Regions from separate parts of the Anoxybacillus sp. TBDG-1 genome, predicted to be linked through region 1. Evidence: riboswitches for the same ligand, from Rfam matches in the RefSeq annotation. Region 1 holds a riboswitch; each other region holds the start of a gene.
The links. Region 1 has a riboswitch for S-adenosylmethionine ahead of ACYQY7_RS03745 (methionine biosynthesis PLP-dependent protein). Riboswitches for the same ligand answer to the same signal wherever they lie in the genome.
Positions count from the first base shown of each region.

Region 2: linked by a shared signal. The riboswitch ahead of mtnW (2,3-diketo-5-methylthiopentyl-1-phosphate enolase) and the one ahead of ACYQY7_RS03745 (methionine biosynthesis PLP-dependent protein) in region 1 are both predicted to bind S-adenosylmethionine.
Region 3: linked by a shared signal. The riboswitch ahead of ACYQY7_RS08695 (methionine ABC transporter ATP-binding protein) and the one ahead of ACYQY7_RS03745 (methionine biosynthesis PLP-dependent protein) in region 1 are both predicted to bind S-adenosylmethionine.
Region 4: linked by a shared signal. The riboswitch ahead of mtnK (S-methyl-5-thioribose kinase) and the one ahead of ACYQY7_RS03745 (methionine biosynthesis PLP-dependent protein) in region 1 are both predicted to bind S-adenosylmethionine.

Region 1 covers NZ_JBTZSY010000007.1:47,980-52,248, forward strand. Annotated here, with positions in the region: gene metC (cystathionine beta-lyase) at 1-314, opposite strand, end outside; gene ACYQY7_RS03745 (methionine biosynthesis PLP-dependent protein) at 318-1,421, opposite strand; SAM riboswitch class I at 1,493-1,600, opposite strand; gene ACYQY7_RS03750 (DODA-type extradiol aromatic ring-opening family dioxygenase) at 1,804-2,562, shown strand; partial or broken gene mscL (large conductance mechanosensitive channel protein MscL) at 2,576-2,785, shown strand; partial or broken gene ACYQY7_RS03760 (cupin domain-containing protein) at 3,042-3,251, opposite strand; gene ACYQY7_RS03765 (RNA-binding domain-containing protein) at 3,618-4,269, opposite strand, start outside.
Region 2 covers NZ_JBTZSY010000017.1:24,244-28,512, forward strand. Annotated here, with positions in the region: gene ACYQY7_RS07005 (aminotransferase class I/II-fold pyridoxal phosphate-dependent enzyme) at 1-1,141, shown strand, start outside; SAM riboswitch class I at 1,231-1,340, shown strand; gene mtnW (2,3-diketo-5-methylthiopentyl-1-phosphate enolase) at 1,401-2,624, shown strand; gene ACYQY7_RS07015 (2-hydroxy-3-keto-5-methylthiopentenyl-1-phosphate phosphatase) at 2,621-3,277, shown strand; gene ACYQY7_RS07020 (methylthioribulose 1-phosphate dehydratase) at 3,274-3,882, shown strand; gene ACYQY7_RS07025 (1,2-dihydroxy-3-keto-5-methylthiopentene dioxygenase) at 3,895-4,269, shown strand, end outside.
Region 3 covers NZ_JBTZSY010000024.1:21,010-25,278, forward strand. Annotated here, with positions in the region: gene ACYQY7_RS08690 (O-acetylhomoserine aminocarboxypropyltransferase/cysteine synthase family protein) at 1-1,247, shown strand, start outside; SAM riboswitch class I at 1,704-1,809, shown strand; gene ACYQY7_RS08695 (methionine ABC transporter ATP-binding protein) at 1,881-2,909, shown strand; gene ACYQY7_RS08700 (methionine ABC transporter permease) at 2,899-3,567, shown strand; gene ACYQY7_RS08705 (MetQ/NlpA family ABC transporter substrate-binding protein) at 3,585-4,269, shown strand, end outside.
Region 4 covers NZ_JBTZSY010000017.1:19,854-24,122, forward strand. Annotated here, with positions in the region: gene ACYQY7_RS06985 (methyl-accepting chemotaxis protein) at 1-951, shown strand, start outside; gene mtnA (S-methyl-5-thioribose-1-phosphate isomerase) at 996-2,027, opposite strand; gene mtnK (S-methyl-5-thioribose kinase) at 2,038-3,207, opposite strand; SAM riboswitch class I at 3,277-3,376, opposite strand; gene ACYQY7_RS07000 (carbon-nitrogen family hydrolase) at 3,464-4,258, opposite strand.

The DNA of each region.
Region 1 (4,269 bases):
AAGATGCGATACGTTCCGCCATACACATCATCGGTAATTAATACGTGATCCCCTTTTGACAACAACAAAAATGCTGTTGAAATGGCAGCCATGCCAGAAGCGAACGCAAAACCGCTCACTCCACCTTCTAATTCCGCAATCGTCTCCTCTAACGCCTCGCGCGTCGGATTGCCCGAACGGCTATAATCGTACTTTCCAAACGTATCAAAATCGAACTGATGAAATGTTGACGCATGATGAATCGGGACGCTCACCGCGCCCGTTTGCGCGTCAATCTGCCATTTATTGTGAACGAGTTGCGTTTGCACATCCATCTTTTACACCTCTTTCATGCGTTGAAACGCTTGTGTTAAATCGGCAATTAAATCGTCAACGTGTTCAATGCCGACCGAAAAACGTAACAGTCGATTACACACCCCATTGGCGATGCGAACATCCTCTGGAATATCCATATGCGTTTGCGTCGCTGGATACGTAATAAAACTTTCGACACCGCCTAAACTTTCCGCAAACGTAATAAGCTTTAAGCTTCGTAAAAAAGCATTCACCCACTTTTCATCGCGCACGCGAAACGACAACATTCCCCCTCTTCCCGGATACAATACGTCCGTCACATCTTCATGTTCGACTAAAAATTCATATATCGCCTTTGCGTTTTGTTCGTGCTGGCGCATGCGAAGCGCAAGCGTCTTCATGCCGCGAATTAACAGCCATGAATCAAACGGAGACAACACCGCACCGATGGCGTTATGATACATCGCCAGCTGTTCACACAATTGTTTTCCTTTGGCGACAATGAGCCCGGCAAGCACATCGTTATGTCCACCTAAATATTTCGTCGCGCTATGAACGACGATATCGGCTCCTTTTGTGAGCGGCTTTTGCAGTACAGGGGTGTAAAACGTATTATCGACGATAAGAAGCAGCCCATGTTGTTTCGCAAACGCCGCGACCGCTTCGATGTCCGCTTCTTGCATTAAAGGGTTCGTTGGCGTCTCTAAAAAAATCGCTTTTGTTTTTTCAGTCACATATGCCTTTACCGCATCAACATCGCGAAAATCGACGTATGTAAACGTCATGCCGCATTTGCGCCATCCTTTTTCAAACAAACGATACGTCCCGCCATATAAATCGGCAGAAACGAGAAAATGGTCGCCGCTTTCAAACAACGCAAACACCGTTTGAATCGCTGCCATGCCTGAACTACAAGCGAAACCTTGATCTCCTTCTTCTAGCTGTGCAATCGCTTCTTCGACAATATGCCTTGTCGGGTTGCCGGTTCGAATGTAATCGTACCCTGTCGATTGTCCGATTCCTTCATGACGATACGCCGTTGAAAAATATACTGGCGGATTGACCGTCCCCGTCGCTGTCTCGCTTCGATTGCCAATTTGCGCTAACCGTGTTTCGATATGACTCATTCGCTCTCTTCCTTTCTAAAAAATAAAAGCCTTCAAAGAAGAAGGCTTTTTTGTCCATAGACAATCGCTTCTTCTTATCTTCCGAATTGAACGCCAATTCGCTGGATTTAGCACCTGACCGTTTCCGGCTGGTTGCTGAAGCTTCATCGGGCCAGTCCCTCCGCTTCTCTCGATAAGAACGCAAAACAATATCGAATTTTCTGATTTTTAATTAATGTACATCATTTCCAACAAAATTGCAACTGTTTTTTATTCCCCTTTCAACAACAAACAGCATGCATCCCATCAAAGATATGGCACATATATTTGCACTTCACATGTAAAAATAGACAAATCAAAACGATATATGGTAAAGTGGGGGCAAAAGTGAAGGAGGAATATAATGACTGCTTTATTTCTCGCGCACGGATCACCAATGTTAGCTATTGAAGATAGCGCATATGCATCGTTTTTAACCACTTTCGGTAAACGCATAGATGCAAAAGCAATCGTTGTATTTACTGCACATTGGACGACGCGTCAACCGACCGTTTCATCGATTGACGGAACGTATGAAATGATTTATGATTTTTCCAGTTTCCCACGTGAATTGTATGAAGTAACTTATGCTGCACAAGGTTCAGTCGAATGGGCCAAACGCGTCCAACATCATCTGAGGCACGTCTCCCCCATCGTCAATATCGACGAGAAGCGTGGACTTGACCACGGCTCATGGGTATTGTTAAGCCGACTATTTCCAAAAGCAAACGTTCCAATTGTTCAGGCATCCGTTGTTCCTTCGTGGACACCAAAGCAGCTATTTCAACTTGGTAAAGCGTTACGCCCGTTGCGTGACGAAGGTGTCATGATCATCGGTAGTGGTGGCACAGTGCATAATTTAATGGCGCTTCGTTGGGAAGAACGGACAAAAGTAGATTGTTGGGCTGTCGCCTTTGATGATTGGTTGCTTGCCCAGTCATCTGCCCATAGTGAAGATGTGTTTCACTATGAAGAAAAAGCCCCTTATGCTAAACAAGCCGTCCCGACTCAAGAACATTTAGCACCGTACTGGATTGCTTACGGAGCCGGCAATCGCTCGCCACATGTTTTATTCCGAGAATACGAGTACGGAAACTTAAGCCTTTTAGCTGTATCATTTTAATGGAGGGATTCCGATGTGGAACGAGTTTAAAAAATTCGCTATACGAGGCAACGTCATCGACTTAGCTGTCGGAGTGATTATTAGTGGGGCATTTGGAAAAATTGTTTCTTCCCTCGTCAATGACATTATTATGCCCCTTGTCGGTCTCATTTTAGGGGGAATTGATTTCAGCAAGTTATCTTGGAAAGTCGGAGAAGCAGAAGTGAAATATGGGGCTTTTATATGATTGGGCGTAAAACCCCTATGCCTTTAGGCTAGGGGATGTAAGCCCTAGCCGCAGGAACTGTGGGGATCGCCTACTAAATAACCGAAGGGGACTTCGGTGTTCGTAGGAATCCGCTATGGCTTTAGCCTAGCGGTAGTTCAATGAAACGACAAAAAGAAATGTCGTAAAGAGCTGTCCGAAAAGTCGCATGTCATCCTATCAAGAGCTTATTGGACAATACAAGTAAGAGACTTGAGGCATCGCCCCAAGTCTCTTATCGTTCTGCCGCAAGGGCATCTGCTTTTGTCGGATGCACCGTTCCAGCTGGGTGTTGTGGTGGGGCATAAATCGAGTACAGTTTAAGTGGAACGTTGCCCGTGTTAATCAAGTTATGCCACGTTCCTGCAGGCACGAAAATGGCAGAACCATCGCTGACTCGCCGCTCAAACGTCCATTCATTTTTCCTTTTTCCCATGCGCACCATGCATATAGCTCGGATAGTAATAATACACATTCCCACCTCTTTCAATATCATCAATCGCTATGTTATGCGCCATGGATAAATTCGACAAGGCTGTTGGCTTTCTTCGTTTGGAGAAGGTCAAGTCCGGTAGAGACGTGACAGTTCGCCTCGAACATACTGTACACATAAGCCAGTTGCACTCTTTCGTAAATATTAAAAAGACATCGGTTTAAATCTAACCGATGTCTTTAACTAAATCCTACAACTAACAATAACTATTCCTATAACTAATTAGTTAATGGAAAAACCGCGTAAAATCAATATTCGAGCAATTTTTATAACTAATTTTATTAACTAAACCTATAACTAATTTAAAACTAAGTTTAACTAATTAGTTAATGCCCATTTTGGATAGCGGGCAGAACCTTGATTTACAATAGTTCTATCCTTCTTAGACATTTCTTGAAGCAGGTTTCCGATGTACCTCTTTTTTTGCTTTTCATTGAGAGCATCAGATAGTTTATCTAGCAACAAATCATCAATATCTTTCCTACTTGCCACTTTATACTGACGCAAAAATGAGATAATCAGTTGCTTATAATGCTCTTTATCAAAGGCCCTGTTTTTAATATAGGTAGTTTTATCTCCTGTAATTTCAGCGATTTTAGCGGAAACATATAGGTTTGGATATCTGCCTTCCACTAATTTTAATGCCCTTAATTTTTTTGCTTCTTCTTGTGTGATGCGTTGCTTTTTTTGCACCTTATCTAACGCAATCACTACACTCAAATCGAGATCTGTATGGCTGATAAGCATACGAGTATAGTTATAATCCAATATTTTGCCGTAAATGGTCACTTTTACTTTATTCGGTTCACTTAAATCATAATCCGGCATTGGAAAGAATCTTTTTCGTTGCTCTAAAAACATTTTCTTAATTCCCGAACCAATTGTATCAATCATATTCAGATTGACCATTGCTTCGGCTAAAAAGCGATTTCGATAATATTCTTGAGGTGCATCACGTTCAATCACATTC
Region 2 (4,269 bases), on a different contig from region 1:
ACAACTACCGAAGCAATTTTTCGCCTCGCTCGTGCAAAACGTACAGGCGGTCATCGCTGAAGGGCGCGATGTCATTAATCTCGGACAAGGAAATCCCGATCAGCCGACGCCTGCACATATTGTGCGCGCGATGCAACAGGCGGTGGCAAAGCCGATGTATCATAAATATTCGCCGTTTCGCGGCTATTCGTTTTTAAAAGAGGCGGTCGCTACGTTTTACGAACGCGAATACGGGGTGACGATTGATCCAGAAAAAGAAGTCGCCATTTTATTTGGCGGAAAAGCAGGGCTTGTCGAAATGCCGCTTTGTTTATTAAACCCGGGCGATGTCGTACTCGTTCCCGATCCCGGTTATCCAGACTATTGGTCGGGGGTCGTGCTTGCGCGGGCGCGCATGGAAATGATGCCGTTGCGGGCGGAAAACAGCTTTTTGCCAAACTACGATGAGCTAAACAAAGACGTCGTTCGCGAAGCAAAACTCATGTTTTTAAACTATCCGAACAATCCGACAGGCGCGACAGCAACGCAATCGTTTTTTCAAGAAACCGTTTCATTTGCTGAAAAACATCATATCGCTGTCGTGCACGATTTTGCATACGGGGCGATTGGCTTTGATGGGAAAAAGCCGGTCAGCTTTTTACAAGTCGAAGGGGCAAAAGACGTCGGCATTGAAATTTATACGTTTTCGAAAACGTACAATATGGCAGGGTGGCGCATCGGCTTTGCGGTCGGCAACGAAAGCATGATTGAAGCGATCAACGTGCTCCAAGACCATTTGTACGTCAGCATGTTCGGTGCTATTCAAGAAGCGGCAGCAGTCGCGCTACTCGAGTCGCAACAGTGTGTCGCTGAGCTTGTTGCCACATATGAAGCAAGGCGAAATACGTTTATTCATGCTTTACGTGACATCGGCTGGGACGTCCAAGCGCCATCAGGTTCGTTTTTCGCTTGGCTGCCGGTGCCAAACGGCTATACGTCAGAAACGTTTGCCGACCTGTTGCTCAAAAAAGCGCACGTTGCGGTCGCCCCAGGGATCGGGTTTGGTGAACATGGGGAAGGCTACGTGCGCACAGGGTTACTGACAAGCGAAGAAAGGCTAAAAGAAGCGGTCGAACGAATCGGGAGGCTACAACTTTTTTAAAAAATGATTGACAAAATGAGAGACTGCTGTCATAATTCGAATTAAATTTATGAAAAACGAACCATTCAAAAAATTTCATACATTGCGAATTCTTATCAAGAGTAGGCGGAGGGACGAGCCCGATGAAGCCCGGCAACCGACTTAAACAGCTGTTTAAGCACGGTGCTAATTCTCGCAGCAGTAGGCTGAGAGATAAGAAGAGACGAACAATTAAGCCTCTTCTTATGAAGAGGTTTTTTATTTGTAAAGGGGTGGGCATATGATTACGGCAACATATTTGATTCATGACGACAAAGATTTAGCTAAAAAAGCAGAAGGCATTGCGCTTGGACTGACTGTCGGGTCGTGGACCGATTTGCCGCAACTGGAACAGGAACAGTTAAAAAAACATAAAGGAATCGTTCAGTCGATTGAGGAGCTAGAGGAAGACGAGCGCGTCAATACGTTTTTTGGAAAGAAACTAAAACGTGCGCTCGTGCGCATTTCATATCCGAGCGTCAATTTTAGCGCTGATTTTCCAGCCATTTTAACAACGACGTTTGGCAAATTGTCGCTGGATGGAACGATTAAACTTGTTGACTTAACATTTTCGGACGAACTGAAGCGCGCGTTTCCCGGTCCGCGCTTTGGCATTGACGGCATTCGCGAAAAACTTGGCGTCTTTCAACGTCCGCTCGTCATGAGCATTTTTAAAGCGGTCATCGGGCGCGATTTACGATACGTCACCGAACAATTGAAGCTGCAAGCGCTCGGCGGCGTCGATCTTGTCAAAGACGATGAAATTTTATTTGACAACGACTTGACGCCGTTTGACAAGCGTATCGTGGCAGGAAAAGAAGCGTTACAAGACGTGTACGAACAAACAGGGCATCGGACGTTATATGCGGTGAACTTAACCGGAAAAACGTTTCAGTTAAAAGAAAAAGCGAAAAAAGCAGCGGAGCTTGGTGCGGACGTATTATTGTTTAACGTGTTTACATATGGGCTTGATGTGTTGCAAGCGCTTCGTGAAGATGATGACATTCGTTTGCCGATTATGGCGCATCCGTCATTTAGCGGAGCGATCGCCTCCTCACACGTATATGGCGTGAGCTACGCTTTGCTTCTTGGCAAATTGTTGCGCATGGCAGGGGCGGACTTTTCACTCTTCCCGTCACCGTACGGAAGCGTCGCCCTTGAAAAAGAACAAACGCTTGCGATTCGCGATGAATTAACGAAAGAAGAGCCGTTTTTGCGCGCGTTCCCTGTCCCATCGGCTGGCATTCATCCGGGACTTGTGCCGCTTCTCGTGCGCGACTTTGGCATCGACTCCGTCATTAACGCAGGCGGCGGGGTACACGGGCATCCAAGCGGAGCGGTCGGCGGCGGGCAAGCGTTTTGCGCCGCAGTCGAAGCGGTGCTTGCAGGGCGTTCGCTCCATGACGCAGCAAAAGAAAACGAACCGTTGCAACAAGCGCTTGATTTATGGGGGAGCGCATCATGAAGCCAGTCATTTTTTGCGACTTTGACGGAACGATTACGTTAAACGATAACATTATTGCGATTATGAAACAGTTCGCCCCATCGGAGTGGGAAGCGATCAAAGACGATGTACTTGCGCAAAGATGTTCCGTACAACAAGGCGTCGGGCGCATGTTTTCGCTGTTGCCGACGACGCTGAAAGAAGATATCGTGCAATTTTTGCTTGACACCGCCCGCATTCGCGACGGATTTTCCGAGTTTGTCGCGTTTACGAATGAGCGGCAAATTCCGCTTTATATCGTGAGTGGCGGCATCGACTTTTTCGTGTATCCGCTTCTTCATGGACTCGTTGAAAAAGAGCGGATTTTTTGTAATAGCGCCGATTTTAGCGGGGAAACGATCCGCATTACGTGGCCGTATGCGTGCGATGAACATTGTCAAAACGGCTGCGGCTGTTGCAAGCCGTCGCTTCTTCGTAAACTAGCGCCAAAAGGGGCAAAAACGATCGTCATCGGCGACTCGATTACCGACTTGGCGGCGGCTAAACTAGCTGATTACGTCATTGCGCGCGACTTTTTGCTTGAAAAATGCCGTGAGCTTCACTTGCCGCATACGCCGTTTACGACGTTTTATGATGTCATTGACGTGTTAAAAGAAAGCGAGGCGATCGCGTGAGACAACAAAAATGGGCAGAGCTTGCCGAAGTGAAACGAGAGCTGGCGGCGCGCGATTGGTTTATGGGGACAAGCGGCAACTTGTCGATCAAAGTGAGCGATGAACCGCTTACGTTTCTTGTCACCGCAAGCGGAAAAGATAAACGAAAAGAAACGGCGGAAGATTTTTTACTTGTCGGAGCAGACGGACAGCCAGCGGAGGCGACGCATTTAAAACCGTCGGCGGAAACGTTACTTCACGTTGAAATTTACAATAAAACGAACGCCGGTTGTGTGCTTCATGTCCACACCGTCGACAACAATATCATTTCCGAATGGTACGGAGACGAAGGGGAAGTCGTTTTTACAAATCAAGAAATGATTAAAGCGTTCGGATTATGGGAAGAAAATGCGGCGTTTCGCATGCCGATTATTCCGAATTTCGCCCATATTCCGACGTTAGCAAAAGCGTTCGCCGACCATGTTCATGAAGATCGAGGGGGGGTGCTTATTCGCAATCATGGCATTACCGTTTGGGGAAAAGATGCGTTCGAAGCGAAAAAGTGTTTAGAAGCTTGCGAGTTTTTATGTCAGTATCACGTCAAATTATTACTTTTAAAACGATAAGGGTGAGTACGTATGGCAGTCATTAAAGTGCGCAACACAGGCGAAGTGATTGAAGGAAAGGAAAACGTCGCAGCGTTTTTAAATAAGCAAGGAGTGCTATATGAACATTGGGATGCAAGGAAACTTCCCGCTCATCTTCAAAACAAATTCGTATTAACAGACGAAGAAAAAGCGGACATTTTAGCAACGTTTCAATCCGAAATTGAAGATTTAGCGAAGCGAAGAGGCTATCAAGCGTGGGACGTTGTCGCTCTCTGTGAACAAACACCAAATTTAGAAGAACTGTTGAAAAAATTTGAACAAGTGCATACGCATACAGAGGACGAAGTACGGGCAATTGTTGCCGGTCATGGCATTTTTGTTATTAAGGGTGATGAACAAACAGGC
Region 3 (4,269 bases), on a different contig from region 1:
CGGTAACGAAAGCGCGTGCGGTACCGATTTATCAGTCAAATGCGTATTTGTTTGATAGCACAGAGCATGCGGCCAATTTATTTGCATTAAAAGAAGCGGGGTACATTTATACACGCATTCACAATCCGACGGTTACTGTATTTGAAGAACGAGTGGCTAAGCTCGAAGGCGGTGTAGGAGCTTTAGCGGTAGCGAGCGGCATGGCGGCGATTACGATGGCCATTTTAAACGTCACTCAAGCAGGAGATGACATCGTTTCTGCTTCTACGCTGTATGGAGGGACGTACAATTTGTTTGCAAATACGTTACCGAAATACGGCATTACAACTCATTTTGTCGATCCAGCTGACCCAGAAAATTTCCGCGCTGCGATTACACCGAAAACGAAAGCTATTTTTGCGGAAACGATCGGCAATCCGAGCTTGCACGTGTTAGATATTGAGGCGGTTGCGGAGGTTGCTCACGAAGCAGGCATTCCGCTCATTATTGATAATACGTTTGCGACGCCTTATCTTTGCCGTCCGATTGAACATGGAGCAGACATTGTCGTTCATTCTGCGACGAAATGGTTGCTTGGCAACGGGACGACGCTAGGAGGCATCATTGTCGATGGTGGAAATTTTGATTGGAATTCGCCAAAGTTTTCATCGTTTACGACACCAGATCCGAGCTATCATAACCTCATCTATGCAGACATCGGAGCGGCAGCGTATATTGTGAAAGCACGTGTGCAGTTGTTACGTGATTTAGGACCAGCGATTAGCCCGTTCAACGCATTTCAGTTTAATTTAGGGATTGAAACGTTACACGTACGCATGAAAGAACATATTGCAAACACGAGAAAAATTGTTGAGTATTTAGACAAACATCCAGCAGTCAATTGGGTGTTGTACCCTGAACATGACAATCACCCAGCAAAAGAGCTAGCGAAAAAATATATGCCAAAAGGGGCGGGAGCAGTCGTCGTTTTTGGCATTCAAGGAGGAAGGGAAGCAGGAGCTGCACTTATTAACAATGTGAAGCTTTGGTCGCATGTGGCAAACGTTGGAGATGCGAAAAGTTTAATTATTCATCCAGCAAGCACGACGCATCAACAACTAAGCATGGAAGATTTACAAGCATCTGGTGTAACAGAAGATATGATTCGTTTATCTATTGGTATTGAAAATGTAGAGGATTTAATCGAAGACTTAGAACAAGCGATTGAAGCGGCGACAGGTGTCCGTTCCGTATATTCGCAAGTGTAGGCATGAAAGGTGCTAGTTATATATTCCGACTAGCACCTTTCATTATTATGAGTTGCAATCGTAGCGTTTGAGCGACCGCTCCTGTTCGTGACAAAACCTCTAATTTTTCGAAAATAGAAGAAGAATATAATTAAAGTGTTCATTATATAATTCGTAAAGCGTTTAACTTCATTTTTTAAACTGTGGGGGCTGATCTAGAGGCGTGAGTACATCTTGGATGAGCCCCTTGCATTTCCGTAAACATTTCCGTAAAACAAAACAGTTTATTGTTCGTCGCTTGACATCCGAAAAGTAATGATTGACTATGTTATATATTCGGTTCATCTCATTGTGTGGCTAAAATAGTTAAAAAAATGTTATTGACACTGTCCTTCTTTCGATGATATACTCACATTCGTAGTTTAAAAAGTTTCTTAAGTGTATTAAAACGTTAACTGAATAAAGTGTTTGAACGCGCTCTTATCAAGAGAGGTGGAGGGATGTGCCCGATGAAACCCGGCAACCGTCAGCGCTGCTGAAATGGTGCCAATTCACACAAAGCGTTTGCTTTGAGAGATAAGAGACAGAATGGATGATGACGCCTTTCTGTTCTCTTGAGCAGAAAGGCTTTTTTCATGGAAGGAAGGTGACAGCATGATTACTTTATCAAACGTAACGAAAGTATACAAAGCAGCAAGTGGGCATGTGACGGCGGTTGATCGTGTAAACTTGCATATCGAACAAGGGGAAATTTTCGGCATCATCGGTTATAGTGGAGCAGGAAAAAGTTCGCTCATTCGGCTATTAAATGGATTAGAAAAGCCGACGAGCGGTGAAGTGATTGTTGATGGGAAAGATATGGGGAAAATTAGTGGGAAACAATTACGACAAGCGCGTCAGCAAATCGGGATGATTTTCCAACATTTTAATTTACTTTGGTCGCGAACAGTGCGTGAAAATATTGCTTTCCCGTTAGAAATTGCGGGTGTGCCGAAAGAGGAACGGATGAAGCGTGTCGATGAGCTCATTCAACTCGTTGGTTTGCAAGGAAGAGAACATGCGTATCCGTCACAACTGAGCGGAGGACAAAAGCAGCGTGTCGGCATTGCGCGCGCATTAGCGAACAACCCGAAAGTGTTATTATGTGACGAAGCAACGTCGGCGCTTGATCCACAAACGACCGATTCAATTTTAGATTTGCTTGTTGACATTAACAAACGTCTCGGTTTAACGATTGTATTAATTACACACGAAATGCACGTTATTCGTAAAATTTGTGATCGTGTAGCGGTAATGGAAAACGGAAAAATTGTCGAAATGGGCGAAGTGCTTCACGTGTTCCGTAAGCCAGAACAACCGATTACGAAACGATTCGTCCAACAAGTGACGGAGCCGGAGGAGACGAAAGAGGCGATGTTGCATCTTCTTGAACGTTATCCGAATGGAAAAGTCGTTCAGCTTACGTTTGTCGGCGAAGCGACTGAGCAACCGCTCATCACGCAACTCATTCGCCAATTTGATTTAAACGTGAATATTTTACAAGGGAAAATTTCGCAGACGCATCATGGTTCATATGGGGTGTTGTTCATTCATTTAGACGGTGCGAATGAAGAAATTGAGCAAGCGCTCGCTTTTATTCGCCAGCAAGAAGTTGAAGTGGAGGTGTTGGCGAATGTCCAATGAACTATTTCCGAACATCGTTTGGGATAAAATATGGGCGGCAACGATGGAAACGTTGTATATGACGGGTATCTCCGTAGCAGCGACGTTTGTGCTCGGTATTTTGCTCGGATTGTTGCTGTTTTTAACGTCTAAGGGAAATATATGGGAAAATCGTTTGGTTAACGGTGTGATTGCATCGTTCGTCAACATTTTCCGCTCCATCCCGTTCATTATTTTAATTATTTTGCTCATCCCGTTTACAAAGCTTGTTGTCGGTACAATTCTTGGGGCAAATGCCGCGTTGCCTGCACTAATTATTGGTGCCGCGCCGTTTTATGCACGCATGGTTGAAATTGCGCTTCGTGAAATTGATAAAGGTGTCATTGAAGCGGCAAAAGCGATGGGAGCGACGACAACAACAATTATTTGGAAAGTACTTCTTCCAGAAGCGCTCCCTGCCCTTGTATCCGGGATTACGGTAACTGCGATCGCGCTCGTTGGTTACACAGCGATGGCAGGAGTTGTTGGGGCTGGGGGGCTTGGAAACTTAGCGTATTTAGAAGGATTTCAACGCAACAATAACGACGTCACGTTCGTTGCAACAGTGCTCATTTTAGTCATTGTCTTCATTATTCAGTTTATTGGTGACTTTGTCACTTCTAAAATAGATAAACGATAAAAAGGAGGAAGAAACAGATGAAAAAATGGATCTCTTTACTTGTTGCTACAGTTGTTGTATTAGCACTTGCTGCTTGCGGAAACAGCGAAGGTGCGGAAGAAAAAACGAATAAGCTTGTTGTTGGGGCATCAAACGTGCCACATGCGGAAATTTTAGAACAAGCAAAACCGATTTTAAAAGAAAAAGGAATTGAATTAGAAATTGTGACATTCCAAGACTACGTATTACCGAACAAAGCGTTAGCGGATAAAGAGTTAGATGCGAACTATTTCCAACACATTCCTTATTTAGAAGCGCAAATGAAAGAACATGGCTATGACTTTGTAAATGCTGGTGGTATTCATATTGAGCCAATCGGCGTATACTCTAAAAAATATAAAAGCCTTGAAGAGCTACCAAACGGTGCGAAAATTATTATGAGCAACTCGGTTGCTGACCACGGTCGCATTTTATCGATGCTTGAAGAAAAAGGGTTAATTAAGTTAAAAGAAGGCGTTGACAAAACGAAGGCAACTGTTGATGATATCGTTGAAAATCCGAAAAATTTAGTGTTTGAAGCAGATGTCGAAGCAGGATTGCTTCCACAAGTATATAAAAACAACGAAGGAGATGCAGTATTAATTAATGCAAACTATGCGTTAGATGCTGGTTTAGATCCAGCAAAAGATCCGATTGCAGTTGAGTCACCGGAAAACAACCCAT
Region 4 (4,269 bases), on a different contig from region 1:
AATATGGTTGACCGTTTTGAACATTTACAACAACATTTAAGCGCGATTGAAAAAGTGATGCAGCTCGTTAACGGGATTGCAGATCAAACGAATTTGTTAGCGTTAAATGCATCGATTGAAGCAGCACGTGCTGGGGAATACGGAAAAGGGTTTTCGGTCGTCGCAGAAGAAATTCGCAAACTCGCTGACCATACGGTACAATCGCTCGGTGAAGTGCAGCGAAACGTCGGAGAATTGCGCGCCATTTCCTCCGAAGTATCATCAGCCATTTATTCCACGTCATCAACGATTCGCCAAGCGGTCCATCAAGCACAAGAAGCGATGCCGCTTTTACAAGAAATTGTATCTGCTATGGGAGACATTCAAGATAGCACAAATACGAACGCCGCGATTGCTGAAGAGCAAGCCGCTGCCGTCGATGAAATCGCAAGCCGTATGTCATCCATTGCTTCATTGACGGAATACGTGCGCGAGCTTGGTGAAAAAACAGGAAAGACAGTTCATGCATTAAGTCAAGCGATCGACCGTTTCCGTTTAAATATGGTAAATGAAAATAGCGTGAAACTATCTGCGAAAGCGCTATTGCATTTAGCAAAAACAGACCATTTATTATGGAAATGGCGCATTTACAATATGATTGTTGGCTACGAGAACGTTCGCCCGGAAGATGTCGCCTCTCACCATCAATGCCGATTAGGAAAATGGTACTTTGATGAACAAACGAAAAAACAACTGCAAGGCACGCCAGCGTACGAAAAGTTAAACGCCCCGCACGAGAAAGTGCACGCAGCGGCGAAAAAAGCGGCGGAAGCGTACGCCAAAGGGGATATAAAAGGTGCCGAAGCGCAACTGATCGAACTTGAGCAAGCATCTGCAGAAGTGATTCGTTTTATTGACGAATTAATTGAAAAAATAGAAAAAGAACGAACGTTTGAAACCCACCTCGCATAAGGTGGGTTATTTTTTGACCATATGGGACAACGCAAGTGCGAAAATTAAAATTGCTTCTCAAATAATGTCGGCAGTTTCGTTTCGTAGTCGCCAAAGATGATGCCTTTTTCGGTAATGATGCCGGTAATGAGTTCATGCGGTGTGACATCAAATGCCGGATTGTAGACGTTCACATCTGGCGCGATGCGCACGCCAGCGATATGTGTGACTTCTTCTTTCGGTCGCTCTTCAATCGGAATGTCGTCGCCTGTTTTCGTCTGTAAGTCGATCGTCGATAGCGGAGCGGCGACGTAAAACGGAATGTTGAACGCTTTCGCTAAAATGGCTAAGCCGAACGTGCCGATTTTGTTTGCTGTATCGCCGTTGGCGGCAATGCGATCCGCCCCGACGATGACAGCGGAAATGTGCTTTGCTTTCATTGTTTGTGCCGCCATGTTATCTGTAATGAGCGTCACATCAACACCAGCTTCGGATAGTTCCCATGCGGTTAGTCTTGCTCCTTGTAACACCGGTCGTGTTTCGCAAGCGTACGCATGAAGCGACATGCCTTTTTCTTTCGCTAAATGAAACGGCGCAAGCGCGGTGCCGTAACGGGCTGTGGCAATCGCCCCAGCATTGCAAATCGTCATGATACAGTCGCCGTCTTGAAACAAGGAAAGGGCATGTTCGCCGATGCGACGGCATACGTCTTCATCTTCGATTTGTATGCAAATCGCTTCATGAATAAGCGTCGTTTTCGCTTCGTTGACGGATTTTGCTTGCGCGACGCTTTTCATAAGCCGATCAAGCGCCCAAAATAAATTGACGGCGGTCGGACGCGAGCTCGCTAAATATTCACGGTCGCGTTTTAGTTCGGTATGAAATGTCGCTAAGTCATCGGTTTCATATGATTTCGCCGCAAGTGCTAAACCGTAGGCGGCAGTCATGCCGATTGCTGGTGCCCCGCGCACTTTTAACGTCACGATCGCGTCCCATACGTCTTTTATGTTTTTTAATTCTAAATATTCAGTCTTATGAGGCAACGCTTGTTGGTTTAAAATCGTAATATGTGTATCGTGCCATTGTACCGATTTCATTTTGTTCCTCCTAGCTGTTGACATGCACCGTTTGTTGTACAAGATGTTTCAAGTCTTTCATCGTCAATGTGTTTCGCTGCACGATGAGCTCACGACCGAGACGAAGGGCATGGCGTTTTGCGTGGAGTCGGTGTTCAAGCGGCAATTCATCAAGATCCGCCACATGCGCCAACCCGATCGTCCGGCGAATGACTTCACAGCCCGCAAAGCCGATCGCCTCAACGAGCGCATCGCTTATGATGTCATCAAGCACGCCACATGTGTGCGCATACGGTTCGTTGCTTTCGCGCCAAAGCTCAGCAAACGTGCGGGTAAACACGTCCCATGTGTTTTCAATATGAGCAAAAAGCGGTTTGCGGTCACGTTCATAACGAGAAAGGGCGTTTAATAGTAAATTAGCAAAAAATTGCCCTAAATCGAAGCCGATCGGACCGTAAAACGCAAATTCCGGATCGATCACTTTCGTTTCCTCGTCGCTTGCGAAAATGCTTCCCGTATGTAAATCGCCATGAAGCAACACATCTGCCTTTGTTAAAAAAAGCCGTTTTAATTTCGCTGTTTCGCGTTTTAATACGTCATCCTGCCAAAGTTGTTCGACATCCGCACGAAGCTCTGTTTCAAAGTTGTTCGTGTCGTGGTCAAAAAACGGATCAGTAAAGACGAGATCTTCTGTAATTTTACATAGCTCTGGATTTGTAAACTGTTGTACGAGCTTCTTTTTTTGTTGTTGATTCATGCCAAAGTCCGACGTGTAAAACGCCGTTTTGGCGACAAATTCGCCAATATGTTCCGATAAACGCGGGAACGTTTTTCCCTCGATCAGCCCGCGGCGTGCAATTTGTAAATGCGATAAATCTTCCATCACCGTAATAGCTAATGTCTCATCGGAATAGTACACTTTCGGAACATAGTGAGGGACGTAGCTCGCGAACGTGCGCAACGCTTGGCTTTCAATTGTTGCCCGTTTTAATGTCAGCGGCCAGCTTTCGCCAACGACTTTTGCATACGGCAACGCTTGTTTAATGATGATGCTGTCGTTTGTTCGTTCGTTGACGATGCGAAAGACGAGATTTAAGTTCCCATCACCAATTTCTTCGCTAGAAAGAAGCGCATCTTCCCCAAATAGCCCTAAACGAACAGCAAGAGCAATCGCTTTTTGTTCTGTCAATGGTTCGTACATACACATGCCTCCTCCCAAAATAAAAAACCTCTTTCGCTGAACGAAAGAGGTTTGAAGTTTGCTTCGCACCTCTTATCTCTCAGCCTACTGCTGCAAGAATTAGCACCGTGCGTCATCGCCGGTTGCCGGGCTTCATCGGGCTCGTCCCTCCACCTGCTCTTGATAAGAGTGTTTATCGTTATTTGAATGTTCTAAACAGTGAAAACGTTTCGTGAATTCGCTTGATTCGAATCATACATCGCTTTATGCTCGTTTGTCAATCCTTTTTTTCAAAAATTTTATACACATCTGGGCGACGATCGGAAAAAATCGGGATGTGCCCGCGCGCATGTTGCACTTCGTTTATGTCAATATTCGCCGCAATGATCCCTTTTTGTTCGTCCCCTTCAACAAGCACGTTTCCCCACGGATCAATGATCAGCGAATGTCCAGCAAACACGTTGTTCGGGTCTTTTCCCGAGCGGTTGCAAGCGACGACGTAACATTGATTTTCGATCGCCCGCGCCGTTAATAGCGTACGCCAATGATGAAGGCGAGAAAGCGGCCATTCCGCAACGACAAATAATACTTCTGCACCATGCAGCGCATGCGCGCGAATCCATTCTGGAAAACGAATGTCGTAACAAATGACGCCGGCGCACGTCGTTTCATCGAGCGAAAATAGCCCCATCGTTTCTCCAGCTTGCAAATACAAATGCTCATCCATCAATTGGAACAAATGAAGTTTACTATATTCGCCAACGACGTCGCCGTTTCGGTTGACGACATACATCGTATTTGTCATTCGTTCGTTCGTTTTTTTCGCGACCGATCCGCCGACGATATGTACATCGTACGTGCGGGCAAGTTCGGAAAGAAACGCTTTTGTTTCTTCCCCGTTTTCATCGGCAATACGAGCAAGCCTCGTTAAATCATAGCCTGTCGTCCATAGTTCAGGCAAAACGACGACGTCAACGTCACGAGCGATTTGTTCGATGTAGCGCAAGGCGGTTTGTTTATTTTTTTCGGGTGTTCCAAACGCAATGTCCATTTGTATGCAAGCGATGTTCATATCATTCACCT